4 regions of the Dickeya chrysanthemi NCPPB 402 genome follow, and region 4 is predicted to be linked to each of the others. Evidence: predicted binding sites of a transcription regulator. Region 4 holds the regulator's gene; each other region holds the start of a gene.
What was found. The regulator PurR, encoded in region 4, represses purine synthesis genes. The targets are predictions, from matches to a motif close to CANGCAAACGTTTGCNTG.
Positions count from the first base shown of each region.

Region 1: cvpA (colicin V production protein) is a predicted target of PurR. The motif match lies at 2,496-2,513, and genes of this name have one in related genera.
Region 2: purE (5-(carboxyamino)imidazole ribonucleotide mutase) is a predicted target of PurR. The motif match lies at 3,466-3,483, and genes of this name have one in related genera.
Region 3: purL (phosphoribosylformylglycinamidine synthase) is a predicted target of PurR. The motif match lies at 4,335-4,352, and genes of this name have one in related genera.

Region 1 is NZ_CM001974.1:1,407,407-1,415,341, forward strand. It holds gene accD (acetyl-CoA carboxylase, carboxyltransferase subunit beta) at 1-116, shown strand, start outside; gene folC (bifunctional tetrahydrofolate synthase/dihydrofolate synthase) at 196-1,464, shown strand; partial or broken gene dedD (cell division protein DedD) at 1,454-2,310, shown strand; gene cvpA (colicin V production protein) at 2,584-3,075, shown strand; gene purF (amidophosphoribosyltransferase) at 3,106-4,623, shown strand; gene DCH402_RS06470 (UbiX family flavin prenyltransferase) at 4,768-5,337, shown strand; gene argT (lysine/arginine/ornithine ABC transporter substrate-binding protein ArgT) at 5,717-6,496, shown strand; gene DCH402_RS06480 (histidine ABC transporter permease HisQ) at 6,565-7,254, shown strand; gene DCH402_RS06485 (ABC transporter permease) at 7,247-7,935, shown strand, end outside.
Region 2 is NZ_CM001974.1:1,255,390-1,263,324, forward strand. It holds gene DCH402_RS05755 (HAAAP family serine/threonine permease) at 1-1,257, opposite strand, end outside; gene purK (5-(carboxyamino)imidazole ribonucleotide synthase) at 1,729-2,799, opposite strand; gene purE (5-(carboxyamino)imidazole ribonucleotide mutase) at 2,796-3,305, opposite strand; gene lpxH (UDP-2,3-diacylglucosamine diphosphatase) at 3,530-4,252, opposite strand; gene ppiB (peptidylprolyl isomerase B) at 4,263-4,757, opposite strand; gene DCH402_RS05785 (DoxX family protein) at 5,092-5,526, shown strand; gene cysS (cysteine--tRNA ligase) at 5,799-7,184, shown strand; gene ybcJ (ribosome-associated protein YbcJ) at 7,400-7,612, opposite strand; gene folD (bifunctional methylenetetrahydrofolate dehydrogenase/methenyltetrahydrofolate cyclohydrolase FolD) at 7,619-7,935, opposite strand, start outside.
Region 3 is NZ_CM001974.1:1,134,458-1,142,392, forward strand. It holds gene DCH402_RS05180 (type I secretion system permease/ATPase) at 1-208, opposite strand, end outside; gene DCH402_RS05185 (hypothetical protein) at 787-1,128, shown strand; gene murQ (N-acetylmuramic acid 6-phosphate etherase) at 1,278-2,195, shown strand; gene tadA (tRNA adenosine(34) deaminase TadA) at 2,195-2,701, shown strand; gene mltF (membrane-bound lytic murein transglycosylase MltF) at 2,712-4,169, opposite strand; gene purL (phosphoribosylformylglycinamidine synthase) at 4,447-7,935, shown strand, end outside.
Region 4 is NZ_CM001974.1:2,735,649-2,743,583, forward strand. It holds gene gloA (lactoylglutathione lyase) at 1-34, shown strand, start outside; gene rnt (ribonuclease T) at 166-852, shown strand; gene DCH402_RS12255 (Grx4 family monothiol glutaredoxin) at 954-1,304, opposite strand; gene DCH402_RS12260 (C40 family peptidase) at 1,635-2,603, shown strand; gene cydH (cytochrome bd-I oxidase subunit CydH) at 2,721-2,810, opposite strand; gene purR (HTH-type transcriptional repressor PurR) at 3,199-4,224, shown strand; gene cfa (cyclopropane fatty acyl phospholipid synthase) at 4,644-5,795, shown strand; gene DCH402_RS12275 (riboflavin synthase) at 5,890-6,543, opposite strand; gene DCH402_RS12280 (MATE family efflux transporter) at 6,825-7,935, shown strand, end outside.

The sequences.
Region 1 (7,935 bases), 1.3 Mb from region 4:
CAGATATGCGCTACAAATTGGCCAGCATCCTGTCCCGGCTGACTAACCGCTCGGAGCCGCAGGAGCAAGCTGTGGTGCGGATGTCCGCCTCGCACGAATCACAGAGTGATGCCTAATCAATGATGAGCCGGGAGCAGGGCGGCGTTGTTGCCGTGTTCCCGGCAGCAATCAACCGTAAGTCAGTGAACGGGACTCATGGACAATCTTCAGACACCTCAAGCCACGTCGCCTCTGGCCACGTGGCTTCACTATCTTGAAAATCTGCACAGTCAGGCCATTGATCTTGGTCTGGATCGTATCCGGCAGGTAGCGGAACACCTTGACCTGCTGCAACCTGCTCCCCGCGTATTTACCGTAGCCGGCACGAACGGCAAAGGCACCACCTGCTGCACGCTGGAGTCCATTTTGAGCGCGGCCGGGCTTCGGGTTGGGGTATACAGCTCACCACATTTGCTGCGTTACACCGAACGGGTACGTATTCAAGGGCGTGAATTACCGGAATTCCACCATGCACAAGCCTTTGCTGCGGTTGAAGCGGGCCGTAACGGCATCTCGCTGACCTACTTTGAATTCGGCACGCTGGCGGCATTGTGGCTGTTCAAACAGGCGCAACTGGATGTGGTGATACTGGAAGTGGGTCTTGGCGGGCGTCTGGACGCCACCAATATTGTGGATGCCGATGTCGCGGTGGTGACCAGCATCGCGTTGGATCATACCGATTGGTTGGGTAACGATCGGGAAAGTATCGGCCGGGAAAAGGCGGGGATTTTCCGCGGCAACCGGCCGGCCGTCGTCGGTGAGCCGGATATGCCGGCTTCGATTGCCGCAGTGGCGCAGGAAAAAGGCGCGCGCCTGTTTCGCCGTGGTGCAGACTGGCAGTTTGCATTGCAGGGCGATGGCTGGCGCTGGCAGTGTGACGACGTTCAGTATGCTGCGTTGCCCGTTCCTACCGTTCCGTTGGCCAATGCCGCAACGGCGCTGGCGGCGTTGTACGCTTCCGATATTGCGTTAACCGCCGAGGTTATTCGCCAGGGGTTGCGTCAGGCACAACTGCCGGGACGTTTCCAGATTGTGAGCGAAAAACCGTTGTTGATTTTGGATGTCGCGCATAATCCTCATGCGGCGGCTTATCTGGCCGCACGATTGGCTGATTTACCGCGTACCGGTCAGGTGCGGGCGGTGGTCGGCATGTTGGCCGATAAAGACATTCCCGGTACGCTGTCGCATCTTAAACCGCAGGTCGATGTCTGGTATTGCGCGCCGCTGGAAGGCCCGCGCGGTGCCGGCGCGGATCAACTGGCCGAACATTTGACGGACTGCACGCAGTACCCGGATGTGGCGACAGCCTGGCGACAGGCAATGCGGGACGCCGGAGAAAATGATGTGGTGATTGTCTGCGGTTCTTTCCATACTGTCGCGCATGTGATGGAAGCGTTGGACGGGAGCGGAATGCATGGCGAGTAAGTTTCAGAATCGCCTGGTGGGAACCGTTGTGATGGTAGCGCTGGGGGTCATCGTGCTGCCTGGGCTGCTGGATGGCAAAAAAAGCATTATGAAGAGGATTTTGCCGCCATCCCGCTGGTTCCCAAGCCGGGTGATACACTGGAGGCGGAGTCGATGCCGCCTGTCAATCAGCCGTTGCCTGCCCAGCCGCCTGAAGGCGCTGAAGCAGCGATGCAAAACAAAAGTGATGTGGGCGCCGGGGTGGAAGAAGAACCGCACCTGACGCCGGCACCCGTGCCCGAGCGTCATGGTGCCTCAGCATCATCGCCTTCCCGTCAGGTTGTGCCTGCCGCACCGATAGTAACGGAGCCTCGGCAACCGGTACAACAGGTCGCGCCGCCTGCGATGAAAGCCCAGCCGGCGAAGCCGGAAACCAAAAAACCGGAGACGAAAGCGGATACCCGGCCTAAGCCTGACGTGAAAGCGGTGGAAAGTAAAACGGCTGACGGTAAACCGGTCGAAAAACCGGTCGACACCCGCGCGGCGGAAACCAAAACGGAACCCCGTACGCCGGAAAACAAGCCGACGGAAAATAAAACGCCGGCTCAGGAGCAGGCTCCAGCAGGTCAGGCTTTTGTCGTGCAATTAGGGGCGCTAAAGAATGCCGATAAAGTCAATGAGATTGTCGCGAAGTTGCGACTGTCCGGCTATCGTGCTTATACCGTGCCGTCGACACCGGTGGTGGGGCAGATTACCCGCATCTATGTCGGGCCGGATGCCTCGAAGCAGAAACTGCAATCCGCGCTGGGAGACTTGCAGCAACTCAGTGGGTTGAGCGGGCAGGTTCGGCCTTACAGTGCGCGCTGAGTCAGCCGATAAGCAATAAACCACATTCAGGGGTAGGGGCGCGCAGCGACCTTGCCCCTTGTATTTTGTGCGGTGCATCAGCGCCGTCTTGCCGTAGCGAGTGGCAAACCACGGATGCTATTCCTATGACGGCGAGAGGTTTTTTTTATTTATTCGCCTATCGAAAAAATCGGCCGGAAATACGCTACGCAAACGTTTTCTTTTTCTGTTAGAATGCGCCGCGAACAGGATGACCGGCGCTATGATTGTCATCGTTCATTATTAGGATGGTTCATGGTTTGGGTTGATTACGTCATTATCGGTATTATCGGATTCTCGGCTCTGGTCAGTCTCATCCGGGGGTTTGTACGTGAAGCGTTGTCGCTGGTGACCTGGGGGGCGGCGTTCTTTATCGCCAGCCACTACTATGTCTATCTCGCGGTCTATTTCACGCGGTTTAATGATGAACTGGTGCGTAACGGTATCGCTATCGCCATTCTGTTTATTGCGACCTTGATTGTGGGTGCTATCGTCAATTATGTGATCGGTTCGTTGGTTGAACGCACCGGATTATCAGGCACTGACCGGGTACTGGGCATTTGCTTTGGTGCTTTACGCGGTGTGTTGATTGTCTCTGCGTTACTGTTTTTTCTCGATACCTTCACCGGTTTTTCACAGAGTGCTGACTGGAAGCAATCTCAGTTAATCCCGCAGTTCAGTTATATCATCAGGTGGTTTTTTGACTACCTGCAAAGCACGTCGAGTTTCTTGCCGCGGCACATCTAGCCGCGGTAGCGCTGATGAGGAAAAGACCACATGTGCGGTATTGTCGGTATCGCCGGTTTTACACCGGTCAACCAGTCGATTTATGACGCGTTAACGGTGTTACAGCACCGTGGGCAGGATGCCGCAGGCATCGTCACCATTAATGAGACCAATTGCTTTCGTCTGCGCAAAGCAAACGGCCTGGTGAAGGATGTGTTTGAAGCCCGGCACATGCAGCGGTTGCAGGGCAACATGGGGATTGGCCATGTCCGCTATCCTACAGCAGGCAGTTCCAGTGCCTCAGAGGCCCAGCCTTTTTACGTCAACTCCCCATTCGGGATCACGCTGGCGCATAACGGTAACCTGACCAATGCCCATGAACTGCGTCAGAAGCTGTTCGAAGAAGGGCGCCGCCACGTCAATACCACCTCCGATTCCGAAATTCTGCTGAACGTGTTTGCCAAAGAACTGGACCGTTTTCAGCACTACCCGCTGGAAGCCGATAACATCTTTGCCGCAGTGGCGGCAGTGCACCAGCAGATTCGTGGTGCTTACGCCTGTATCGGCATGATTATCGGTCACGGTATGGTTGCGTTTCGGGATCCGAACGGCATCCGCCCGTTGGTGATCGGTAAGCGTGAACTGAACGATGGCCGCAACGAATATATCGTGGCGTCGGAAAGCGTCGCGCTGGATACCCTGGGTTTTGAATTCCTGCGTGATGTGGCGCCGGGTGAAGCGGTGTACATCACCGAGAACGGTCAGCTATTTACTCGCCAGTGCGCTGAAAACCCGAAAAGCCACCCATGCCTGTTCGAATATGTTTATTTTGCTCGCCCCGATTCCTTTATCGACAAGATTTCGGTTTATAGCGCGCGTGTACGCATGGGTCAGAAGCTGGGCGAGAAGATTGCCCGCCAGTGGGAAGAGTTGGATATCGACGTGGTGATTCCGATTCCGGAGACGTCTTGTGATATCGCGCTGGAAATTGCTCGTATTATCAACAAGCCTTACCGCCAGGGCTTTGTGAAGAACCGCTACGTCGGCCGTACCTTTATCATGCCGGGCCAGCAGACTCGCATCAAATCCGTGCGTCGTAAGCTGAATGCCAACCGGGCGGAATTCCGCGGCAAGAATGTACTGCTGGTGGATGACTCCATCGTGCGCGGCACCACCTCTCAACAGATTGTGGAAATGGCGCGTGAAGCGGGCGCCCGTCGGGTTTATCTGGCCTCCGCGGCACCGGAAATTCGTTTCCCGAATGTGTACGGGATTGACATGCCAAGCGTTAATGAACTGATCGCTCACGGCCGTGAAGTGGAAGAAATCCGTCAGATTATTGGTGCCGATGCGCTGATTTTCCAGGATCTGGACGATTTGATCGACGCCGTGCGTGAAGATAACCCGGAAATTGTTCAGTTTGAATGCTCAGTGTTCAACGGTGTTTATGTCACCAAAGATGTGAATCAGGATTATCTGGACTACCTGGAAGCATTACGTAATGACGATGCCAAAGCGATGCGTAGCCAGAATGAAGTCGAAGATCTGGAACTGCACAACGAAGGTTGAGCATCATCAGCGATAGACCGATAACGACACAGGGAGCGCAAGCTCCCTTTTTTGTCGCTGTTATTCTTGCCAATCTTTGGGGGATGCGGCAAAGTCAGCGCACAAGTTGTTATCACCGCTACAGCGGTGGCCCGTGAGGTGAAAATGAAGCGACTGATTGTCGGTATTTCCGGCGCCAGCGGCGTGATCTATGGAGTGCGGTTGTTGCAGGTGCTACAACCAGTGAGCGGGGTTGAAACGCATCTGGTGATGAGCCCTGCGGCCCGGCAAACGCTATCGCTGGAGACGGAACTGGCCGTGCGCGATGTACAGTCGTTGGCCGATGTGGTGCACGATTCCCGCGATATCGCCGCCAGCATTTCATCCGGGTCGTTCAAAACCGCAGGGATGGCGATTCTTCCCTGTTCTATCAAAACCCTGTCCGGCATTACCCATAGCTATACCGACAGCCTGTTGACTCGTGCAGCAGACGTGGTGCTGAAAGAGCGTCGCCCGCTGGTGCTGTGCGTGCGGGAAACGCCGCTTCATATTGGTCATCTGCGGTTAATGAATGCGGCCGCAGAAATGGGCGCGGTGATCATGCCGCCGGTGCCTGCGTTTTATCACCGCCCACAAACTGTGCAAGATATCATCGATCAGACGGTTAACCGCGTACTCGATCAGTTTGATATTGCATTACCGCAGGATCTGTTTACCCGCTGGCAGGGGGCGTAAGCCTTTCTGGTGGTGGCCCGCGCCACGCTATCACGGCGCTGATTCTCTGAGAGAAACCGTTTTTGCACCATGATTATGCGTTGTGTTTTTGTGGTGCATTGTTGTGCACTAAATTCGTGCATTTAGTGCGTGCCAGCTTCGCCTCACCGCTTATTTCATCGCAGGCTTCAGCATAATTCATTGATTATATTGATGCACTTATCATGATCACGCTGCCTGACTTTATGCAGAATAGCATATTTTTTATGGCATAAAATTTGCTATATTTTTGCAAACAGCACGCAAATTAATTCACACAGCAAACGTATTCATCACCACTATTTCGCGGTCAAATTCACGAATCACTTAGACATACACAATCATAAAATAGGGTAACGCAATGAAAAAAATGTTGAAGCTTTTGCCCCTCGCACTGGTATTGGCTGCAGGCAGCGCATTCGCCGAGGTTCCTAAAAATATCAAGATTGGTACTGACCCGACCTACGCACCGTTTGAATCCAAGGATGCCAGTGGTCAACTGGTGGGGTTTGATATCGACCTGGCAAAAGAACTGTGCAAACGCATTCAGGCAAATTGCACCTTTGTCGAGAGTGATTTCGACGCGCTGATCCCGTCTCTGAAAGCGAAAAAGATCGATGCCATCATTTCTTCCCTGTCGATCACTGAAAAGCGTCAGCAGGAGATTGCGTTTACCGACAAACTTTACGCCGCCAATGCACGTTTGATTGCGAAGAAAGGCTCGCCGATTCAGCCGACGCTGGAGGCATTGAAAGGGAAACGCGTCGGCGTGTTGCAGGCTTCTACGCAAGAAGCTTACGCCAACCAGTACTGGCAACCGAAGGGCGTGGATGTGGTGGCCTACCAGAATCAGGATCTGATCTATGCCGATCTGACCTCTGGCCGTATCGATACCGCGTTTCAGGATGAAGTGGCAGGCAGTGAGGGTTTCCTGAAACAGGCTGCGGGTAAAGACTATGTGTTTGCCGGCCCGGCGGTGAAAGACGACAAATTGTTCGGCGTCGGCACCGGTATGGGATTGCGCAAGAACGAAACCGAGTTGAAAGCCGCTCTGGATAAAGCGTTTGCCGCCATGCGTCAGGATGGCACTTACGACAAGCTGGCGAAGAAGTACTTTGACTTCAACGTATACGGTGATTAAGCCTTCCTGATTAACCACCGCTTGTTTTGTGCAGGCGGTGGTGTCTCTTTTTTGAGCGGATTGATGTAATGCTTTATAGCTATTCCGAATTAATCATGGATGGCGCACGCATGACGCTGCAACTGGCGGTGTGTTCGCTGGTGCTGTCACTGCTGATTGGCCTGGTGGGTGCGGCGGCCAAGCTGTCGTCCAGCCGAGTGCTATCCGGTTGTTTTTCTGGCTATACCACCCTGATTCGCGGCGTACCGGATCTGGTCCTGATGCTGCTGATTTTCTATGGTTTACAGATGGCGCTTAACAGCGTCACCGAAGCGCTAGGCATGGATCAAATCGATATCGATCCGCTGGCGGCCGGGATTATTACGCTGGGATTCATCTACGGCGCGTACTTCACCGAAACATTCCGCGGCGCTTATCTGGCGGTGCCTCGAGGTCAGATTGAAGCGGCGGTGGCGTTTGGCTTTTCGCCGATGAAAGTGTTTCGCCGCATCATGTTCCCGTCGATGATGCGCTTTGCCTTGCCGGGGATTGGCAACAACTGGCAGGTGATCCTCAAGTCGACCGCGCTGGTGTCGCTGCTGGGGCTGAGCGATGTGATCAAAGTAACGCAATTGGCCGGAAAGGGAACGCATCATCCGTTCTTTTTCGCGATTGTCGCCGGTGTGCTGTATCTGATTTTTACCACCTTGTCCAACGGGGTGCTGTGGTGGCTGGAAAAACGCTACTCACAGGGAGTCCGGAAAGTAAATTATGAGTGAGATTCTGCAACAATACTGGCAAGCCTTGCTATGGAGTGACGGCTACCGTCTTACCGGGCTGGCGATGACGCTGTGGCTGCTGATTGTATCGGTGACCCTCGGCGGGTTGATGGCGATTCCGCTGGCGATAGCCCGCGTCTCGCCTCGCCGTCGCTACCGGTTGCCGGTCTGGGCTTTTACCTATGTGTTCCGCGGCACGCCGCTCTACGTACAACTGCTGGTGTTTTACTCTGGCGTATACAGCCTGGAAATCGTGCGCGGCACCGACTTGTTGAACGCGTTTTTTCGCAGCGGCCTGAATTGCGCCGTTCTGGCGCTGGCGCTGAATACTTGTGCCTATACCACGGAAATTTTCGCCGGTGCCATTCGTTCTGTGCCGCACGGTGAAATCGAAGCGGCGCGGGCCTACGGGTTTTCACGTTTCAAACAATATCGCAGCATCATTTTGCCGGGGGCATTGCGCATTGCGCTACCGGCCTACAGCAACGAAGTCATCCTGATGCTGCATTCCACCTCGCTGGCATTTACCGTCACGGTGCCGGACTTGCTGAAAGTGGCGCGTGATATCAACGCAGCCACCTATAAACCGTTTTATGCCTTTGGCATCGCCGGCGTGATGTACCTGGCGATATCATTTGTATTGATCTCGTTGTTCAGGAAGGCGGAACGCCGCTGGTTACG
Region 2 (7,935 bases), 1.5 Mb from region 4:
GGTGATGGCGATCAGGCCCAGCAGGGTGACGAACACATTGCTCAGTGCGCCGCTGTATTGACGCATGGCCGGTACTTTGTGGATCGCGTACATCGGCATCAGGAACAGCAAACAAGCGATGACCGGGCCGCCCAGTGTTTCAATCATGCCCAGAATGCTGGGGTTCAGGGTGGCGACCAGCCAGGTGGTGACCAGCATGAACAGCGCGGTGATACGGTTGAGTTTGGCGGTGGTGACGGTTTTGCCGCGGCTGCGCAGCATTTTTATCATCATGCCGTTCAGGCCTTCGCCGGCACCCAGGTAGTGACCCAGAAACGATTTGGAAATCGCGACAGTGGCGATGACTGGCGCCAGATAGCCCATGACCGGGTTATTAAAGTGGTTCGCCAGATAAGACAGGATGGAAATGTTCTGTGTTTTGGCTTCCATCAGGTCAGACGGGGAGAGCGCCAGCACGCAACTGAACACGAAGAACATGACGGTCAGCACCATCATGATGTGGCTGCAGGCCAGAATACGGGAACATTTTCTCTCTGCGTTATCACCGTATTCACGACGTTTCGCGACCGCAAAAGAGGAAATAATCGGCGAGTGGTTGAAAGAGAACACCATAACCGGGATCGCCAGCCACAGCGTTGCCAGCAGGCCATTGCCCGTGGTGCTGTTGGTCAGGGAAATATTATGGAAAACAGTGGTATTCCAGTGGGGAATTAAATACAGCGCCAGCATCATTAATACGGCGACGAACGGATAAACCAAGACGCTCATGGCTTTTACGATCATCGCTTCGCCGAAGCGGACAATAAACATCAGCCCCAGAATTAATACCAGCGACAGAATTGCTCGCGGCGGTGACGGTAAATGCAACTGGTGAGTAATAAAGCTGTCAACGGTATTGGTAATCGCAACGCTGTAAACCAGAAGAATCGGGTAAATAGCGAAAAAATAGAGCAGTGTGATTAATTTTCCTGCACCAACCCCAAAGTGTTCTTCTACCACTTCGGTAATATCTTCACCGCCTTTTTTACCGGATAAAACGAATCGGCATAATGCGCGGTGAGAAAAATAGGTCATCGGAAAAGCAATAATAGCCATGATAATCAACGGAATTAAACCGCCGATGCCGGCATTGATGGGTAAAAACAGCACGCCTGCGCCGATGGCGGTGCCGTACAGGCCCAGCATCCAGACGGTATCGCTTTTACGCCAGCCTGAAGCTTGCTCCAGTACCTGACTGCTGTCTTGAATTGTGCTCATACGTGTTTCTCCTTGGTGAACACAGAGTATAAAAAATACCGTACCGGCTGAGAGCCAATACAGAGAGAATTCGCAGGTGTCACACGAGACATCATGTGAATCGGGGTAATCTTTTTTGTGGCGGCATTCTATATCCTGACCGGTATGAAATAATAGTGAGGCGATCACACAAATGAACAGAGATCAATTATTTTAACTCTAATTAATTAAAAATAAAATATCAGTATTGATGCGTTAAATAATTTATTTCGGCAGGTATCTTTTTTGATGCGTTAATTGATTCGAATAGGTGAATAATAATGCGGAAATATTTTTCATTCTGGATGTTTGCGAGTGAAATAAATAACCGGCGCAAGGTGTTTATTTTATTCGCGTTGGAGATAATAAACTCAATCATCATAATGTCACGTAAAAATCTTACCGGGCGATGATATGCGGGTCATGACTGACCCGCATTACGCCGCTGTGTACTTAATCGACTAACCGTTGTTGTGCCCACGCCAGCCCGGAATGATAGGCATCCGGCAGCAGCGGCGCCAGGGCGTTCAGCGTCTGGCTCAACTGCGCATTATCCGGATGCGTAAGGTTCAGATGCCCCACCTTGCGGCCCGGGCGAACCTCTTTCTCATACCAGTGCAAATGCACCAGCGGTAGCGTCAGCCAGTCAATGTTCACATCCGTGCCGATCAGATTAACCATCACCGACACAGTGGCGACCACCGGCGACGGCAGCGGCAGATCAAGAATCGCACGCAAGTGCAATTCGAACTGACTGATGGAGGCGCCGTTTTGCGTCCAGTGCCCGCTGTTGTGTACGCGCGGCGCCAGTTCGTTGATCAACAGGCGGTCACCGACCACGAAACACTCCATCGCCATCACGCCTACGTAACCGAGGCGATGCATGATTGACGACAGCATCTGCTCCGCCTGTTGTTGCAGGTGAGGCTGTGGTTGCGGCAGCGCCACGCTGGTACGCAGGATGCCGTCTTCGTGCAGGTTGTGGGTCAGCGGGTAAAATACGCAGTCACCCTTCGTGCTGCGTGCGCCGACCAGCGATACTTCGCCGGAAAAAGCGATGCCTTGCTCGACAATGCATTCACCGTAGCATTCGGCCGGCAGGCTATGTTCTTCGCCGGGGCGGATACGCCATTGTCCGCGCCCATCGTAGCCGCCGACACGACGTTTAACGATCGCCAGTTCGCCCAGCGTTGCGAATACCGTCGGCCATTCCTGTGCCGAAGCCAGCAATTGCCAGGGGGCGGTCGCCAGACCCAGTTCATCCAGCAGTTGCTTTTGCGTAAAACGATCGGCCAGACGTGGGAAGATATCGCGGTTGACGAAAGCGGAATGCTGCGCCAGTTGGCGAGTCAGCGCCGTTTCCGGCCAACGTTCGATTTCGGCCGTGATAACGCTGTGCTGCACCGGTACGGATTCCGGCTCTGCATCCAGCCCGACCGGATAAACCGCGATGCCAAGCGGCTCGCCGGCCTGACGCAACATACGGCCTAACTGACCATTACCCAGTACGCAAACCGGTTTCATGCCTCTTCCCTCGGATCCGGATGGTTCAGTACGTCGTCAGTCTGTGCCTGACGCCAGGCCGCCAGACGCAACGCCAGCGCGCTGTCGTGGCGCGCCAGAATCTGTGCCGCCAGCAGCGCGGCGTTGGCCGCGCCCGCTTTGCCGATGGCCAGAGTACCGACGGGAATGCCGCGCGGCATCTGTACAATCGAATAGAGGCTGTCGACGCCGCTTAATGCCGCGCTCTGTACCGGAACACCCAGCACCGGCACCAGGGTTTTGGCCGCCAGCATCCCTGGCAGGTGAGCGGCGCCGCCCGCGCCGGCGATAATAACGTCAAAGCCATTCTGGTCCGCCTGTTCGGCGAAGCTGAACAGTTTATCCGGCGTGCGGTGCGCGGAGACGACTTCAACGTGATAAGGCAGATTCAGTGTAGTGAGGATCTCTGCAGCAAACTGCATGGTGGCCCAGTCACTCTTTGAACCCATGACAATAGCGATTTTCGCCGGGGCAGCGTTGGATGACATGCCTGTAATGCTCCTGTGGTTTGCATGACGGTGGTAAACCATGTCGATGATCGTGCATGACATGGATCGTACATGATGCGGTCATTGCGCGGTGCAACGGCGACCTGAAAACCGAGAGGCGCAGGTCGCGAGGGCGTAGAGCATACCATGAGCCAGAAGGGAGGAAAACGGTTGCGTAGCGATGAAATGGGCCATCGAGAGGGAAAATCAGTGTAAACGCGGCGTTACAATGGAAATGAAATCAGACGGGCATCGTCGGCGGTTACCCGCAGCAGCGATCCCTCCTGATGCCAGGCTCCCAACACCGCGCGTTCAGCCTGTACGTCGGCCTGATCGATCGTATGAATCGCCGGGCGGTGGGTGTGGCCGTGGATCATCAGCGTCGCCTGATGACGGCGTAACCGGGTAAGCACTTCATCGGCGTTAACGTCCATAATCGCCATGGATTTGTGCTGGTTGGCCTGCTGGCTGGCGGCGCGCATACGAGCGGCGATGCGCAAACGAAAAGACAACGGCAACCACAGGAAAAGCCGCTGGATGAGCGGGTGATGTACTTTGCGGCGAAAGTGCTGGTAGGCATGATCGTCGGTACAGAGTGTGTCGCCGTGCAGCAGCAACGTGCGTCGGCCGTAGAGGTCAATCACGGTTTCGGTGGCGAGCAACCGTAGGCCGCTCTGGCGTGCGAAACGTCGGCCCAGCAGAAAGTCGCGGTTGCCATGGGTGAAATAGCACGGCACGCCGCCGTCGGAAAGCGTTTTAAGCGCTTGCGCCACGATGCCGTGCAGCGGCGCCGGGTCGTCGTCGCCAATCCAGGCGTCGAACAGATCGCCAAGAATATAGAGTGCGTCGGCACCGGGAGCGTCTTCATGCAGAAAACGCAGAAAACCGGCGGTAATCGCCGGTTCCTGTTCACTCAAATGCAGATCGCTAATAAACAGCGTAGACATGTCGCAGACGTTACTCGCTAACGGTCACGCTGGTGACCACTACGTCTTCTTTCGGCACATCCTGATGCATACCGCTGCGACCAGTAGACACCGCTTTGATCTTGTCGACCACGTCCATGCCTTCCACCACTTCGGCGAACACACAATAACCCCAACCGTTCACCGTTTCAGATTTGAAGTTCAGGAAGTCGTTATCCACCACGTTGATGAAGAACTGGGCGGTCGCTGAATGCGGATCGTTAGTGCGAGCCATCGCCAGCGTGCCACGGTTATTGGTAAGACCGTTGTTCGCTTCGTTCTTGATCTGCGCGTTGGTGCTTTTCTGATTCATGCCGGGTTCGAAGCCGCCGCCTTGGATCATGAAGCCGTTGATCACACGGTGAAAAATCGTGTTGTCGTAAAAACCGCTGCGGCAGTAGTTCAGGAAGTTTTCCACGGTAACCGGCGCTTTTTCCGGGAAGGTATTGATGACGATGTCGCCGTGGTTGGTATGAAACGTAATCATAGATGAACCTTACTTAGCCATAATACACAGAATAATGAGTGATATTCACCGAGGCGCCAAGCCGCCAAGAGCGCTCTTATAACATAAGTGAATGGCTGAGTCAGCACAGGGTGAAGCCGTCGCTAAGATGAAGAAAGGGAATGAGAATCTATTTCAAATAAATTCATTAAATTGGATGTGTTTTTTTGAATTAATTTGAAATATATTTTTATTGCTCTAAATCAATAACTAGCATCATTTTGATATGTTTTTTACTTTATAAATTTATCCTTGTTATAGTTGATAGTCACTCTCGTTAACACGTTGCTCATTCGATAATCGTACAGGTAGGTAAATTATGTTGGGTATGTTGGACCGGATTAATCAGCTGTTAGACAAACCGGATTGCGGCAAGCTGATTTTACGACTGTCGTTCAGTATTTTGGTACTGTTCCACGGTGTTCATAAGTTGATCGCGGGTGTCGGTGGTATTCAGGGAATGCTGGCGGCTCATGGCTTGCCGGGCTTTATCGCCTACGGCGTGTTTATTGGCGAGGTGATTGCACCTGTGCTGATGATTCTGGGCATCCTGACTCGCCCTGCCGCGCTGTCTTTCGCCTTCACCATGATTGTGGCGTTCGCACTGGCGCATCCGGAAGCTATTTTCACCCTTGATAAAACCGGGGCATGGGGGATTGAGAACGTGGCGGTTTACTTCTTCGCCGGTATCGCTATTGCCCTGTTGGGCAGCGGTAAATACTCTGTGATGAGCAACCCGCGCTGGCGCTAAGTGCGGCATCGGTAGTCAATAGTTCGGTTGCGGTTAGCAGCGATACAAACCCGGCGATAACGCCGGGTTTGTGCGTTTTAAGCAGGATTAAGACGCGAAACCGCCGGAATGGCGAATATTGGGCTCACCCGCTTGCAATAGGTTAGGGTTCAGGTTTCAATACGCAGCTACGTCCGAAAACCGGATAAAAACCGACTTTATTACGCGTACCGCAGACAACGATGCACATCTCCTGCGAACACGTTATGTTGTGAACACCATGGAATGCCCTGATGCTAAAGATCTTTAATACCCTGAGTCGTCAAAAAGAGGAATTCAAACCCATCCACGCTGGCAAGGTTGGCATGTATGTGTGCGGGATAACCGTTTACGACCTGTGTCATATCGGTCATGGGCGTACTTTCGTGGCGTTTGACGTGGTGGCGCGTTACCTGCGTTATCTCGGGTATGACGTAAAATATGTCCGCAATATCACCGACATTGACGACAAGATCATCAAGCGTGCGACGGAGAACGGCGAAACTATCGAGCAACTCACCAACCGCATGATCGGTGAGATGAACACCGATTTTCAGGCGCTGAATATTCTGTCTCCGGACGAAGAGCCGCGGGCCACGCATTACATCGCGGAAATCATTGAGCTGGTTGAAAAATTGATCGCCCGTCGTCATGCCTACGTGGCGGATAACGGCGACGTGATGTTTTCGGTGGATACCGCACCGGGTTACGGCGTGCTGTCCCGTCAGGATCTGGAGCAACTGAAGGCCGGTGCACGGGTGGAAATCACCGAAGTGAAACGCAACCCGATGGATTTTGTGCTGTGGAAAATGTCCAAAGCGGGCGAGCCGAGCTGGCCGTCGCCGTGGGGCAATGGCCGTCCAGGCTGGCATATTGAGTGCTCGGCGATGAACTGCAAACAACTGGGTGAACATTTCGACATCCACGGCGGCGGTTCCGACCTGATGTTTCCGCACCACGAAAATGAAATTGCCCAGTCGACCTGCGCGCACGGCGGCGATTACGTGAATTACTGGATGCACTCCGGCATGGTGATGGTCGACCGGGAGAAGATGTCCAAGTCCCTGAATAATTTCTTTACCGTGCGCGATGTGTTGACTCACTACGATGCGGAGACCATTCGCTATTTTCTGATTTCCGGTCATTACCGCAGTCAACTGAACTACACGGAAGAGAACCTCAAGCAGGCGCGTGCCTCGCTGGAGCGCCTGTACACCGCGTTACGCGGCACCGATGCGTCTGCATCGGCGGCGGGCGGCGAGGCATTTGAACGCCGTTTCCGCGACGCGATGGATGACGATTTCAATACGCCGGAAGCTTACTCGGTGCTGTTCGACATGGCCCGCGAGGTTAACCGCCTGAAAGCGGAAGATGCGGCGGCAGCCGATGGTCTGGCGGCGATGTTACGCCAACTGGCCGGCGTGCTGGGGCTGCTGGAGTGCGATCCGGAGCTGTTTTTGCAAAGCGGCGCGCAGGCTGATGATGGCGAAGTGCAAGAAATTGAAGCGCTGATCAAACAGCGCAACGATGCCCGTCGGTCGAAGGACTGGGCGTTGGCGGATGCGGCGCGCAACCGGCTGACGGAAATGGGCATCGTGCTGGAAGACGGCCCGCAGGGCACCACCTGGCGTCGTAAATAATCGCGACAGTCAGCAATGTTCTCGATAGTCATAATATACCCAAAATAATTCGAGTTGCAGGAAGGCGGCAAGAGAGAGAATCCCGATGAGCTTACTCAGGTAAGTGATTCGGGTGAACGAACGCAGCCAACGTACCTGCAACTTGAAGTATGACGGGTATAAAGGCCCAGTTTCCGGGCCTTCTTCGTTAGTGTGCCGTTATGGTAGCCGGCGGGTCACGCCTGAACGGTAACCGATTCGCCGCCAAAACTCACAACCTGACCGGCAACGATTTTGCAGCGTTTGCGGGTTTCGGTCTGGCCATCGACGGTGACGTCGCCGGCGGCAATCGCCTGTTTGGCGGCGGCGCCGCTTTCGCTCCAGCCTTGCAGTTTCAGCAAATCGCACAGTTCCACGTGCGGGTGTTTCTCCAGATGAAATACGTTCATGGTAGGTTATGCCTGTGCCGGAGTGTCGTGGTATTCCTCGCAAGCCTGCAAGGTGTTTTGAATAAGCGTTGCAACCGTCATCGGCCCCACGCCTCCTGGCACCGGCGTGATATACGCGGCGCGCTCTGCGGCTTCGTCGAACTTCACGTCGCCCACCACTTTGCCGTTTTCCAGCCGGTTGATGCCGACATCAATCACGATAGCGCCCGGTTTGATCCACTCGCCGGGAATAAAGCCCGGTTTGCCGACGGCGACCACCAGCAGGTCGGCGTGTTCGACGTGGTGGCGCAGATCTTTGGTGAAGCGATGGGTCACGGTGGTGG
Region 3 (7,935 bases), 1.6 Mb from region 4:
CAGCGGCGCGAGGCAGCAGGCTGACGGGCAAACGCAGCTCTTCCAGCGGTAATCCTGCCGTCAAGGTGGTGCGGCTGGTCGGTTTCCCTTGTAAGCGACACAGTACCAGCAGGCAATCAAGCAAAGGGTCGTCATGGCGGATGCGAGGATCCTGATGTTGCTGGGGATATTCCTCGCCGCCTGATGGCTGCTCATAGTGTGTATTCATGTCGCTGTGCGTTCCTTAGCCATAGTGACCGCTTGCAGACAAGCCGTTCACAGATAAAAAATAGACAAAAGTGAGCAATATGGCCTGATTTTGTTGTTTTTTCAGGCTTTGACTGGCAAGCATTATTCATGGCGAACCTTATCAGACGCAACCTTTCATTTTTGAGGAACCCGCCGGCACCGCGCGGTGGAAAAGCCTGTGGTGTTTTTCTGTATCGGCTGGAAATTGCGAGTAACGGTCAATATAACTGACATTCCGGCACGACATAATATGTTCGTTAACTTATTAATTCGTGAGTTAACTGATGCGTCAGCCGCCGTTTGTGGCTGTATCACGTTACCGCTAAACGTGAGTAACCGACAGAGAATGGTGCGGGATAGCTTGCCCGTCGATGGTGAAAATGCCATGCTGGTGGGTGGCCTGGCATGATGTGCCAATGAGGGAACGTGGAGCGTAGTCAGGCTTCGCCGCGGTGAGATCCTTGCGGGCGGGACTGATTTCATCTCATCCTAATCAGGTACAGCGAGTCGTCCTGTCGTTGGGGTCTCTATAATATTGCTAATAAAAAAGGGCTTGGTATGTTTTACATTTTGCGTGACAGCAACGGTCATCTTATCAGGGTAGAAGAATCGCCGTTTCCTGAAATGAATGGCGAGCTGCCGGATGATTCTGTTGAGGCAATAGCATGGCTAAATAATCAGCAGGCTATTCTGGCTAAAATTGAGCGCTTGCGCAGCAGCGATCTGGAAATGGTACGTGTCCTGGAGGATCTGATTCAGGTATTGATCACCAAAGGGCAGATCAACATCACCGATTTTCCGGCCGCTGCACAGCTGAAACTCATCAATCGGGCGCGGGCGCGTGAAGAACTGGGTAATCTGGAATCACTGATCCGTGAGGATGAGGACGAGATTTTCTAATGTTGAGAAGTGCTGACAAAACGGCTTGCCAGTTAACTTGCAAGCCGTTTTTTATTGTTAAGCCGCCGGTCCCGATGGGCATTGGCGGATAATAGGTAGGACACATTGATGAACAAGGTAGCGGAATGGCGCTAAAAGACGACAACAGTATGGATTTCGGTGCATTGGTATCAGAGGCACGTAACCCGGCATCCATGAATCTGGACCAATTGTCCACGTTAGAAATGGTGTCTTTGTTCAATCAGGAAGATCATCGGGTACCTGAGGCTATTCGTGAGGTTCTGCCGGCGATAGCGCAGGCAGTAGATGCGGCGGCCGCGTGTCTGAAGAGCGGTGGGCGCATTATCTATCTGGGTGCCGGTACCAGCGGCCGTCTTGGCATCCTTGATGCTTCGGAATGCCCGCCTACTTTCGGCGTGCCGCATGGCGTCGTCGTCGGGTTAATTGCCGGGGGACCGGGGGCTTTGCTTAAAGCGGTTGAGGGGGCGGAAGATAACCCGGCGTTAGGCGAAGCCGATTTGACCGCACTGACGCTAACACCTGTGGATATGGTGATCGGCCTTGCGGCATCGGGGAGAACGCCGTATGTGATTGGCGGTTTGCACTACGCGCGAACAATGGGATGTCGCACTGCTGCTATTTCCTGCAATCCGCATTCGCCGATTGCTCAGGCTGCCGATATCGCCATTTCTCCGCTGGTAGGGCCGGAAGTGTTGACGGGATCCACCCGGTTGAAATCCGGTACGGCGCAAAAATTAGTGTTGAACATGATTTCCACCGGTGCCATGGTGCGGTTGGGCAAGGTATACCAGAACCTGATGGTGGATGTGAAAGCCACCAACGTCAAACTCGTGGATCGCGCCTGCCGTATTCTGATGGAAGCTACCGGCGTTGATCGTGAAACGGCGCAACAATGTCTGGCGCAGACCGATTATGACGTCAAACCCGCCATCGTCATGGTTGTGACAGGTTGTAATGTACAACAGGCCAGAGAACGGTTAGTGGAAAACGGGGGTTATCTGCGTGATGCGTTGTATACGGAAAAAGCGAAAAGCCAAGAGGAATGATGAGTAGTCCAATGGATGATGAATTCTGGATGCGCCATGCACTGTCGTTGGCGCAACGGGCCTGGGACGAAGGCGAAGTACCGGTTGGCGCCGTATTGGTGCAAGGGGGAAATGTTATTGGCGAAGGTTGGAATCGGCCGATAGGTCGTCATGACCCTACTGCACATGCGGAGATGATGGCGTTACAACAGGGCGGGCAGACGTTACAAAACTATCGTTTGTTGGAAACCACCTTGTATATCACGCTGGAACCCTGCGTGATGTGTGCCGGCGCCATGATTCACAGCCGCATCAGTCGGCTGGTGTATGGCGCAGTTGATGCCAAAACCGGTGCCGCCGGTTCGCTGGTGGATATTCTGCGCCATCCTGGGATGAATCATCACATCATGATCACGGACGGCGTGCTGGCCGATGAGTGTTCTGAGCTGCTGAGCCGGTTTTTCCGTATGCGTCGTCAGCAGCAGCGTGACGCCCGTGCCGGGCGCGACGTCGTCGATCCCGGCTGAATCACCGCAGTCAATGAGGCTGAGTAGCCGTCAGTTGCTCCGGCGGTACGGCAGGGTAGGCGCTGGCGGCCAGTTGCTGTTGTAATGCCCGGTTTTCCTTCTCAGAAAGATATCCCACCAGGCTGACCATGTAGCGCCGGATATTTTCCACATAATTGTACGCTTCCTGACCACGGGCATAACCGTTGGCGGTCTGGCTGTAATAGCGTTTCTGGCTGAGCATCGGCAGGCGTATTTTGACATCGGCCCAACTGTCCGGATTACCTTGCTGTTTTTCCGTCAGCTTGCGGGCATCCATCATGTGCGCGTAACCCATATTATAGGCCGCCAGCGCAAACCAGATCCGCTCATCTGCCGGAATGGTGGCAGGCACCTGCTGCATCATTTGGCTTAGGTATCTGGCACCGCCGCGGATGCTTTCCTCCGGATTGAGTCGATTCACCACATCCAGACTTTCGGCGGTATTGCGTGTCAGCATCATCAAGCCGCGTACCCCGGTTGGCGAGGTTGCCAGTGGGTTCCAGTGCGATTCCTGATAGGAGATCGCGGCCAGCAGCTTCCAGTCTATCTCTTTGGCATGTTTTTCGAACAGCGGTTGCAGCCCCGGCAGGGTATTGTCGATGGCGCTGAGGAAGGTGGTGGTATCCACATAATCGAATTCGCCGACGTGCCCCAGATATTTCTCTTCCAGACGAGCGAGAGTGCCGTCTTCCATCACTTGACTGAAGAAGTCGAGCAGGGCGGCAGAAAGACTATCGTCACGATTTTGCCGCATATACCAGGTAACCGGCTCTTCGTCGCTGAGGTCGAACGAGACGGCCAATTGAGGGTGAATGCGTTGCATCAAGCCGATATTGATTGAATCGGCGATGGTGTAATCCAGTTTCCCATCCGCTACCTGTTTCAGGAGGTCCAGTTCGGATACATCGGTGGCGACTTCCCAACTCAGTTGCGGATATTTTTCGGTTTTGAGGTCACGCAGCGTAGCGGCGTGCGCTGAGCCGGACAGCACGGTCAGTTTGCCCTGCAACTTATCCAGCGAAGCGGGGCGAGCGCTCCCCATACGGTAGACCAGTTGCTGTGACACTGAATAATAGGAGGGGCCGGCCTGGAAACGGTTCAGGCGCTCCTGATTATAGATAAGGCCCGCTGCCAGCAGGTCGGCATTGTCGTTATCCAGATCGCTGAATAAATCATCAACGTTTTGGCGCACCGAAACCACCAGCCGCACGCCGAGATAGTCGGCGAATCGCTTAGCCAGTTCATAGTCCAGCCCGGATGGGGAACCATTGCTGAAGGTATAGGTCAGCGGAGAAGTCACGGTGCTGATGCGTAGCTCGCCACGTGAAAGGATTTGCCTTAGCTGGACATCCTGATGACTGCGCCAGGGAATATTTGGCCACAGTGCCAGCGTCAACAGCAAAGCGATTACCCCGATGAAAATATAATTTATCGTTAAACGCTTCAATGAGTTGTCTCTCGGCGGCCGATTGGCCTGTCTGTCTGTAACGGCAGTTTCTTATTAAGTCTGTCCCAGAGTCGGGGGCATTTTGCTTAACAAACCGCCAGTGTGCAACTGTTATTCGTTTGCTTACAGTTTAGCCATCCTGCCCCTTCAATGTTTAACAATCGCTACGCAAACGGTTTCGTCAGGCGTCACTATTCTCTATAATAGCGTGCGTTTCCCCCCTGTAGCGCCCTGACGCACTGTCTCCGGTGCCTCGAAGACGAGAGAAATTTAGATGATGGAAATACTGCGTGGTTCACCCGCCTTATCGGCTTTTCGTATCAATAAACTGTTGGCCCGGTGCAAGGAGTACCACCTGCCCGTCAGCGACATTTATGCCGAATACGTCCACTTCGCCGATGTGAACGCTCCGCTAAACCATGAAGAGCAGTCACGACTGAGCCGCCTGCTGAAGTACGGGCCTTCTCTCGCTGAGCATGAGCCTACCGGGCGGCTGATTCTGGTGACCCCGCGTCCGGGCACCATTTCTCCCTGGTCTTCCAAGGCTACCGATATCGCACACAATTGCGGCCTGCAGAAAATTCGCCGTCTGGAGCGTGGTTTGGCGTTTTACATCCACGCGCCGACATTAAGTAATGCCCAGTGGAAAGAGCTGGCCGCGCTGCTCCACGACCGTATGATGGAGAGCGTGTTTGACGACCTGCAACAGGCCAACCTGCTGTTCTCTCAGCATCAGCCTGCTGCGCTAAAGCGGGTGGAAATTCTGTTGCAGGGCCGCCCTGCACTGGAAGAGGCCAACCTGCGCCTGGGGCTGGCGCTGGCCGACGACGAAATGGATTATCTGCTGGATGCCTTTACCCGGCTGGGGCGCAATCCAACCGATATCGAACTCTATATGTTTGCTCAGGCGAATTCCGAGCACTGTCGCCACAAAATTTTCAATGCCGACTGGGTCATCAATGGCGAAGCGCAGCCGAAGTCGCTGTTCAAGATGATCAAAAATACCTTCGAGCACACACCGGACCACGTACTGTCTGCCTATAAGGATAACGCGGCGGTAATGGAGGGCTCGGCTGTGGGCCGTTTCTTCCCGGATCCGCAGGGCGCTTATGCTTACCATCAGGAAGACGCACATATCCTGATGAAAGTGGAAACCCATAACCATCCGACCGCCATTTCGCCGTGGCCGGGTGCCGCGACCGGCTCAGGTGGTGAAATTCGCGATGAAGGCGCCACCGGACGAGGAGCGAAACCGAAAGCCGGTTTGGTCGGGTTCTCGGTATCTAACCTACGTATTCCCGGCTTTATTCAGCCCTGGGAACAGGATTTCGGCAAACCGGACCGTATCGTCAGCGCGCTGGATATCATGACCGATGGCCCGCTGGGTGGCGCGGCCTTTAATAACGAATTCGGCCGACCGGCGCTGACCGGTTATTTCCGTACCTATGAAGAAGCGGTAGATAGCCATAACGGCGTCGAAGTGCGCGGTTATCACAAGCCGATCATGCTGGCGGGCGGTATCGGCAACATCCGTGCGGGACATGTGAAGAAAGGCGAAATTAGCATTGGTGCCAAGTTGATCGTGCTGGGTGGGCCGGCGATGAATATCGGACTGGGCGGCGGTGCCGCATCGTCTATGGCATCGGGCCAGTCTGACGCGGATCTGGATTTTGCTTCGGTACAACGTGATAACCCGGAAATGGAGCGTCGTTGTCAGGAGGTTATCGATCGCTGCTGGCAGCTTGGCGAGCAAAACCCGATTCTGTTTATTCATGACGTTGGTGCCGGCGGCCTGTCCAACGCGATGCCGGAGCTGGTGAGCGATGGCGGGCGCGGCGGGCGTTTCGAGCTGCGCGATATCCTGAACGATGAGCCGGGTATGAGCCCGCTGGAAGTCTGGTGTAATGAATCGCAGGAGCGCTATGTGCTGGCGGTCGCACCGGAACAACTGGCGTTGTTTGATGAGATCTGTCGTCGTGAACGTGCGCCTTACGCGGTGATCGGCGAAGCGACGGAGGAACAGCACCTGACGCTCAACGATCGTCATTTCAACAACAAGCCGATCGATATGCCGCTGGACGTACTGCTGGGCAAAACGCCGAAAATGCTGCGTGATGTCGAGCGTAAGAGTGTGGAAGGCACGCCGCTGAACCGTGAAGGTATTTATCTGGCGGAAGCGGTTGAGCGTGTGTTGCATTTACCTGCGGTAGCTGAGAAGACCTTCCTGATCACCATTGGCGACCGTACGGTCACCGGGATGGTGGCGCGTGACCAGATGGTCGGCCCCTGGCAGGTGCCGGTGGCGGACTGTGCCGTCACGACCGCCAGTCTGGATAGTTATTACGGTGAAGCCATGTCCATCGGCGAGCGTGCGCCGGTGGCGTTGCGTAACTTTGCCGCATCGGCGCGTTTGGCCGTGGGTGAGGCGCTGACCAACATCGCCGCGACCCATATTGGCGACCTGAAACGGGTGAAACTGTCCGCCAACTGGATGGCTGCAGCCGGGCATCCCGGTGAAGATGCCGGTTTGTATGACGCTGTAAGGGCCGTCGGCGAAGAGCTGTGTCCTGCGCTGGGGCTGACCATTCCGGTGGGTAAAGACTCCATGTCGATGAAAACCCGCTGGCAGGAAAACGGTGAAGACAAATCGGTAACCGCACCGTTATCGCTGGTCATCTCCGCGTTTGCCCGTGTGGAAGATGTGCGTAATACCGTTACGCCGCAGTTGCGTACCGACAAAGACAACGTGCTGCTGATGATCGACCTGGGTGCCGGACATCACGCATTGGGCGCGACGGCGCTGGCTCAGGTCTATCGCCAACTGGGACGTAAGACGGCGGATGTGCGTAATCCGGCGCAATTAGCCGGCTTCTTTAATGCGATGCAGACATTGGTTGCTAACAAAGCACTGTTGGCCTATCACGACCGTTCAGACGGCGGTTTGCTGGTTACTCTGGCTGAGATGGCGTTTGCCGGGCATTGCGGTGTCAAAGCCGACATTAGCTCCATGGGCGAAGACGCGCTGGCGGTACTGTTCAACGAAGAACTGGGGGCGGTTATCCAGATTGAGGCTTCTCGCCGTGCCGAAGTCGAACAAGTGTTGGCTGAGCAAGGTCTGGCAGAGTGCGTGCACTATCTGGGACAGGCGGAAGCGGGCAACCACTTCATCATTCACAGTGGCACCGATGTGGTATACCACGAAAGCCGTACTACGCTGCGCAACTGGTGGGCTGAGACCACCTGGCAAATGCAGCGCCTGCGTGATAATCCGCAATGCGCGGATCAGGAACACCACGCCAAATCTGATGATAATGATCCAGGGTTGAACGTCGAGTTGACGTTTGATCTGCGTGAAGATATTGCGGCACCATTTATCAGCCGTCAGGCACGTCCGAAGGTGGCGGTCTTGCGTGAGCAAGGCGTCAACTCGCATGTAGAAATGGCGGCGGCATTCCACCGCGCCGGGTTTGATGCCATTGATATTCACATGAGCGATCTGCTCGCTGGTCGCCGTGATCTGCAAGACTTCCAGGCGCTGGTCGCTTGTGGCGGCTTCTCTTACGGCGACGTATTAGGTGCAGGTGAAGGCTGGGCTAAATCCATTTTGTTCAACGATCGGGTGCGTGACGAATTTGCCGCATTCTTCCTGCGTCCGCAAACACTGGCGCTGGGGGTATGTAACGGTTGTCAGATGATGTCGAATCTGCGTGAACTGATTCCTGGCGCCGAGCATTGGCCGCGTTTCGTTCGCAATAAATCCGATCGT
Region 4 (7,935 bases):
GCGTTCACAAGCAGGTCAAGGTTTGGGTAACTGATCCGTTTCGTCTGTTTAGACGTAGGTCTTCCCGGGGGAACGCGCGCTGCGTCGTCATATCGGGTTTGCTGCATCCCCCGACATAATTTGCCATAATGCAACACTGTATGTTGCTGAAGAAATAAGAAACGAATGGCTGAAAAAAACAACCTGAACGCGCTGAATGCGCGTTTTCGGGGCTTTTACCCTGTTGTTATTGATGTAGAGACCGCTGGGTTCAACGCAAAAACCGATGCGCTGCTGGAAATTGCAGCCGTAACGCTGAAAATGGATGAAAGCGGTTGGTTACAGCCGGACGCCACCTTACATTTTCACATCGAACCTTTTGAAGGCGCTATTTTGCGGCCCGAAGCGCTTGCCTTCAACGGCATCGACCCGACCAATCCGCTACGCGGCGCAGTGAGTGAATATGAAGCGCTGCATGAAATCTTCAAGTCGGTACGCAAGGGAATCAAGGAACAGGACTGCAATCGCGCTATCATCGTGGCGCACAACGCTACCTTCGATCATAGTTTTCTGATGGCGGCGGCAGAGCGCTGCGGCCTGAAGCGCAATCCGTTCCATCCTTTCGCCACCTTTGATACGGCGGCGCTAAGCGGATTAGTGCTGGGGCAGACCGTGCTGGCTAAAGCGTGTATCGCAGCAAATATTCCCTTCGATGCCAGTCAGGCTCATTCAGCGCTCTATGACACCGAACGAACGGCGCAACTATTTTGTGAACTGGTTAATCGTTGGAAGCGTATGGGCGGCTGGCCGCTCGCCTCCGGTATTGATACGGATACCGAAACATCGCTGGCCGTCGACGAAGACAAAGGGTAACGCGCACGATCACGTCATGTATTCGCCGAACCACAAGACACAATAATCGCGTGGTGATAGCGGTGATATCAGGCAGCACATGGCTGCCTGATACAGAAGAATTACTGCTGTTCCGTCTGCTGTGAACGGTACTTATCCGCCGTTTCTTTAATCAGTTGTTGCAGTTCACCGCGCTGATGCATCTCAATCACGATGTCACATCCCCCAACCAACTCACCATCGACCCACAATTGCGGGAATGTCGGCCAGTTGGCATATTTAGGCAATTCGGCGCGAATATCCGGGTTCTGCAGGATATCCACATAGGCAAAACGTTCGCCGCACGCCGACAACGCCTGAACCGCCTGGGCAGAAAAACCACAGCTCGGCAGTTTGGGAGAACCTTTCATGTACAGCAGAATCGGGTTTTCAGCGATCTGGCGCTGAATCTTTTCAAGTGTCGTTGTCGTCATTCTATTGCTTCCTCAAGCGCGTGATGAACAGCCCATCAACGGCTGTTCATGTGACTCGCGGCAGACCATGCCATACCGCCTCTGTTGTTTTATATTCTAACGATAGCGACGACCACAAAAAAACGCTATCTTTTGTAAGGTTTTATCCGGTCGACGATATATCAGCATAAGGTAACCCAAATTGACTGATAATTAAGCAGCAAACACCGTTGTTAACGTTTTCTCACTATTTTGTAGTAACATAAGTCTATCTCCCGCTTTTTTATCAGGCCATTTTCGGGAATACTGTAAAGATTGAACGATTGAGGACAACATTCGGTCAGAATTATTATGCGTTTATTTATTACGCTCTTTTTATTATTTTTCAGTAATTTGTTTGCGAATCTGGCGCTGGCTAATCCGCATGGCGCGTCCGCGTTGCCGCGTAAATCGGGTGTAGAAACGGCAAACAAAGCGCTTGATGAGTCCAAAAAAAATAAGGTCGCCAAAAATGCCAATAAAAAAGGTACGGCGCCCTCTCAACAACATGAAAAGACGACCCAAAACGCACCAGCGAAAACGACATCATCCGCTCATGATAAAAGCGCCAAATCTGGTGATAAAAAGCCTGTGACGGCAGCGGCTTCAGCCCACTCTACCGGTAAACCGCAGAAGCAGGAAAAAAGCCCGCCGACTAAAGCGGCAGCCAACAAAACGACGAAAAAAGAGCCGCCTGCTACGGCCAAAAATAACCGTAACGCGCATGAGTCGGTGAGAGTCAAATACTCCCCCAAAAAAGGCAAAGCGGTAATCGCCGAAGAAGATATTGCCTCGGTCTCATCGCACGGTAAAAATAAAAAAGGTAAACAGGACAAGGCCGCGCTGACTATCAGCGCCGCGCACCAAAAACGTTATCAGCATGCCAAGTCAACCGCGATGAATAAGCTGATGAGCCAAATCGGCAAGCCTTATCATTGGGGCGGTGCCACACCGTATTCGGGCTTTGATTGCAGCGGGCTGGTGTATTACGCCTATAAAGATGTGGTGAAAATCCCGATTCCACGCACAGCCAATGAAATGTTCCATTTGCGTGACGCGGCGCCAATTAAGAAAAGCGAACTGGAAAGCGGCGACCTGGTCTTCTTTCGTATCACCAACCGTGGAGCCGCCGATCATGTGGGCGTCTACCTGGGCAATGGCCGATTCATTCAGTCGCCACGCACCGGCGCTGATATCAAGATCAGTAAACTGAGTGAAGATTACTGGCAGGATCATTACGTCGGCGCTCGCCGCGTGGTGACGCCGAAAACCATTCGTTAGGCGCTACACGACTCGACGTAAATACGACAAAAAGGGGCTTAGCGCCCCTTTCTGTTTTCACCGCTGTTTTGCCTCAGGCTGTTGAAACCCGGACATTACGCCGCCGGCGATCCGCTATCAGTTCAATACCGCTGTGAAGCCGAAGATAATGATCACCGCCAGTGCAACCACCGTACTGAACAGCGACATTTTCAGATTCGTATCCATAATATTCTCCTGTATGTGACTGATGATCGCCGTCATCCCATTGTGTATGAATAAAATCCCTCTCTCGGCAGGCAAGAGGAAACACATAAAGTATAGGTTTATTATTACCCAGCCGATATCAAAAAACCGGTTTGCGCATCACAGAGATAACACGAATTGCCTCTTCCACTTTTGCTCTGGATCGGCCAGAATTCGCAGTTTACTGTATACACTGCGTTGGTCGAAGCGTCAGCCCTCCCTTCAAGCTACACACCTCGGCATATCTCCTCCTGAAATGTTGCCTTGTTGTCCGGCAGGAGATGAATTCACGCAGGCAAACGATTAACACCCTATTTTAATGCTGTAACAGACACGTTACTGTCACAGATGAGTTCAGGAGTCGCTTTAGATGGCAACGATCAAAGATGTGGCAAAACGCGCAGGCGTTTCAACCACAACCGTATCACACGTGATCAATAAAACACGTTTCGTCGCCGAAGAGACCAAGGCTGCGGTACGCGCAGCCATCGATGAATTGCATTATTCCCCGAGTGCAGTGGCTCGCAGCCTGAAGGTCAACCACACGAAATCCATCGGCCTGCTGGCTACCTCCAGCGAAGCACCCTATTTCGCCGAGATTATCGAGGCGGTAGAAAACAGCTGCTACGCCAGGGGTTACACGCTAATCCTGTGTAACTCTCATAACAATCAGGATAAACAGCGCGCCTACTTGTCCATGCTGGCGCAAAAGCGTGTCGACGGCCTGCTGGTGATGTGTGCCGAGTACCCACCCGAATTGCTATCCCTGCTGGCGGATTACCGTCATATCCCGATGGTGGTGATGGACTGGGGCGAAGCACAAAACGATTTTACCGATACTATTATTGATAACGCCTTTGCCGGCGGATACATGGCTGGACGTTATCTGATTGAACGCGGTCATCGGGATATCGGTGCCATTCCCGGCTCGCAGGAGCGCAATACCGGTAGCGGACGTTACCTGGGGTTCCTGAAAGCGTTAAAGGAAGCCGACATTTCCCTGCGCGAAGAGTGGGTGGTTCAGGGGGATTTTGAGCCGGAGTCCGGCTATAAAGCCATGCATCAAATTCTGGCCCAAAAACAGCGGCCGACGGCGGTATTCTGCGGCGGTGATATCATGGCGATGGGCGCCATCTGCGCGGCCGACGAACTTGGGCTACGCGTACCGCAAGATATTTCAGTGATCGGTTACGATAATGTGCGTCACTCCCGCTATTTTACTCCAGCGCTCACCACCATTCATCAACCGAAAGAACGTCTGGGGCAGGCGGCATTTTCCATGTTGCTGGACCGCATTACCAGCAAACGCGAGGAAGCACAAACGATTGAAGTACACCCTACTCTGATCGAGCGTCGCTCCGTTGCCGACGGCCCATACCTCGATTATCGTCGTTAATATTCAGACGATTTCGTTATCGCTGCGCGCCCTTGCCGTCAGGCGCTATGCCGCACCGCATATAGCGATAACGCATGTGATGAATACATGACGTATTGTTTCTCCGTGCTACTTTAGCCCGCTGAATCTTGTCGGCGGGTTAAAGCAGTCATACACTTGTCACTATCGCTGACGACAATAACTATGATCAGACGATGTTTTTCAACATAGCGCATCGCCTTACTTTTTCTACCCTGGCAATAATGGCCGTACCGTTTGTCACGAACGGGGTAGATGCCTTTCGTACCGGCTTTTCTCTTATTTTCCTCTGAGACTCTCAGGGATAGACAATGGATGGGGTTCGTTGAACACCCTCCAGCGTGATATTTGTCTGGTTTATTCCTTGTAAACACATTTATCTGACAAGGTAGGGAGAAGTTATGAGTTCATCTTATGTGGAGGAACTGGGTACCCCTCATCATCCCTGGTTCCAAATTGTTAATGAAATGCTATCGACCGCCGACATCGCCATTAACGGCTCACGCCCGTTTGACATTCAGGTAAAAAATCCCTTTATGTACAAACGCATACTGCGCGAAGGCTCGTTAGGTCTGGGCGAAAGCTACATGGATGGCTGGTGGGAGTGTGAGCGGCTGGACATGTTCTTCCACCGAGCGATACGCGTGGGACTGGACAGCCAACTGCCCCACCGCTGGCGCGATACTTTACGAATCCTGATGGCTCGCCTGAGCAATCTGCAGTCCCGCCGTCGGTCCTGGATCGTGGGCAAGGAGCATTACGACCTCGGTAATGATCTTTTCACCCTGATGCTCGATCCCTATATGCAATACTCCTGCGGTTACTGGAAACAGGCTGAAACGCTGGAGCAGGCGCAACAGGACAAGCTGCGCTTAATCTGCGAAAAACTGCAATTGCGTCGCGGCATGACATTGCTGGATATCGGTTGCGGCTGGGGTGGGCTGGCGGAATTCGCCGCACATCACTATGGCGTCAGCGTCACCGGCGTCACCATCTCCCGCGAACAGCAAAAGCTGGCGCAGCAGCGCTGCCGACATCTGGATGTTAACATCCTGCTACAGGACTATCGCGACCTGAATCAACAGTTTGATCGCATCGTTTCCGTCGGCATGTTCGAGCATGTCGGCCCCAAAAATTACAACACCTATTTCCGGGTAGTGAGAAAAAACCTCAAACCTAACGGATTGTTCCTGCTGCACACTATCGGCACCAATGAAACTAACCTGAAAGTTGACGCCTGGATGAACAAGTACATTTTCCCCAACTACTGCCTGCCTTCAGTGCAGCATATCGCCCAGGCCAGCGAGCCCTATCTGGTGATGGAAGACTGGCACAATTTCGGCGCAGACTACGACCGCACACTGATGGCCTGGCATGAACGTTTCCAGCAACACTGGCCAACGTTGTCAGAACGTTATTCCGAACGCTTCCAGCGGATGTTCAGCTACTACCTTAACGTCTGCGCTGGCTCGTTTCGCGCACGTGATATTCAGCTCTGGCAGATAGTATTCAGTGTGGGCGGTGTAGAGGACGGCTTGCGAGTCCCCAGATAATCCTGGCACCCGGCAAATCCACATCCCGATGGCAAAAAACCGGCAGCCTGGCTGCCGGTTTTCATGATGGGAGAACATGTCAGGGAAGAAGTGCTTATTCGCCCTGCTCCGCCTGCGCAGCAGCCTGCTCCTGTTGCTGCGCCTGACGCGCCATGACACGTTCAACCGTATCGATGATGGCCTGAGTTTGCGGGTCGATTTCGATGTTGATGCGGTCGCCCAGACGCTTCTGACCCAGCGTTGTGCGTTGAAGCGTTTCCGGAATCAGATGCACGCAAAAACGACTGCGGGTGACTTCGCCCACCGTCAGACTGATGCCGTCGATACCGATAAATCCTTTGTGCAGCACATACTTCATTTGCAGCTCATCAGACAGCCGTAACCAGATCTGATGATTATTTTCCGACGTCAGAATTTTTACAATCTCCGCCGTACACATAATATGGCCGGACATCACATGCCCGCCGATTTCATCGCCATATTTAGCCGCGCGTTCCACATTGACCCGATCGCCGACGTGAATTTCCCCCAGGTTGGTCAACCGCAGCGTTTCTTTGATCAAGTCAAAACTGACCCGATCGCCGTCGATAGCCGTGACGGTCAGACAACAACCATTGTGTGCTACGGATGCACCCGTTTCCAACCCCGGCAACAGTTCGGGGGGCAGTTGAACGACATGAGTGCGGAAATTGGGTTTTTCATCAACAGACACGACGGTCGCCGTGCCCTGAACAATACCGGTAAACATGGTGTTGATCTTGCCTCCAGATTAGTAATAGGCGTGAACGCGCAACAACAGCGGTATAACCAGACGGACTGGTTCTCGGAAGTGACAACGTTCACTAATGTCAGGCAGTTTGCACCATATCATCAGGAAAACCAAACGGGATCATTCTCGGTCAGTCGATCATTGGTTTACGGTTGGCAAATCGTTACAATACTTCATCTTTTTTCGTATAAATAAAGGATGATTGTCTTTCTCTCCTCCATTAGAGATCTCTCTCCATCCTGCTTTAGGAAGGTGTTTTCGTGCAGAAGTACTTATCAGAGGCCCGTCAGTTGCTGGCGCTGGCTATTCCAGTCATCATCGCTCAAGTCTCGCAAACCTCGATGGGTGTGGTAGATACCATTATGGCGGGCTCTTACAGCGCTACCGATATGGCAGCCGTAGCGGTCGGCACCTCTATCTGGCTACCGGTCATCCTGTTCGGCCACGGTTTACTGATGGCGCTGACGCCGGTGGTGGCGAACCTCAACGGATCCGGACGTCGGGACCGCATCGCGCATCAAACTCAGCAGGCGTTCTTATTGGCCTGCGCCATTTCTCTCCTGACGATGGTGGTACTCTATCAGGGAAAATATGCCATCAACCTGATGAATGACGGCGCGCCGGAACTGGCTGAAAAAGCGATAAAATATCTGCACGCTTTGCTGTGGGGAGCGCCCGGTTATCTGTTCTATCAGGTACTACGCGGCCAATGCGAAGGTTTGTCCAAAACACAGCCCGGTATGGTGATTGGATTTATCGGCCTGTTGATCAATATTCCCATCAACTACATTTTTATCCACGGTAAGCTCGGGATGCCGGAACTGGGCGGTGTTGGCTGCGGGGTAGCTACAGCCTCCGTGTACTGGATAATGATGCTGATGATGGCGGCTTATTCCCGCCGTGCTTACTGGTTAAAAGATATTCGCCGGTACCAAACCCGGTTGCAACCGGACTGGGCTGTACTCAAGCGTTTATCCAGCCTGGGATTGCCTGTCGCACTGGCGCTGCTATTTGAAGTGACGCTATTCGCCATTGTCGCATTGCTGGTGTTGCCGCTCGGCGTCGTGAATGTCGCGGGCCATCAAATCGCCCTCAACTTCAGTTCGCTGATGTTTGTCCTGCCGCTTTCCGTTGGCGTCGCCGCGACTATTCGCGTCGGCCACCGACTAGGAGAAGGTTCGGCAGACGCTGCCCGGGTCGCAGCCCGTACCAGCATCGCGGCCGGCGTGTTGCTGGCGATATGCACAGCCATATTTACCATCACGCTGCGTGAACCTATCGCCATGCTATATAACAAGAATCCGGATGTGGTGGCGATGGCGTCACACCTGATGCTCTTGGCGGCGGTTTATCAAATTTCCGATGCGGTGC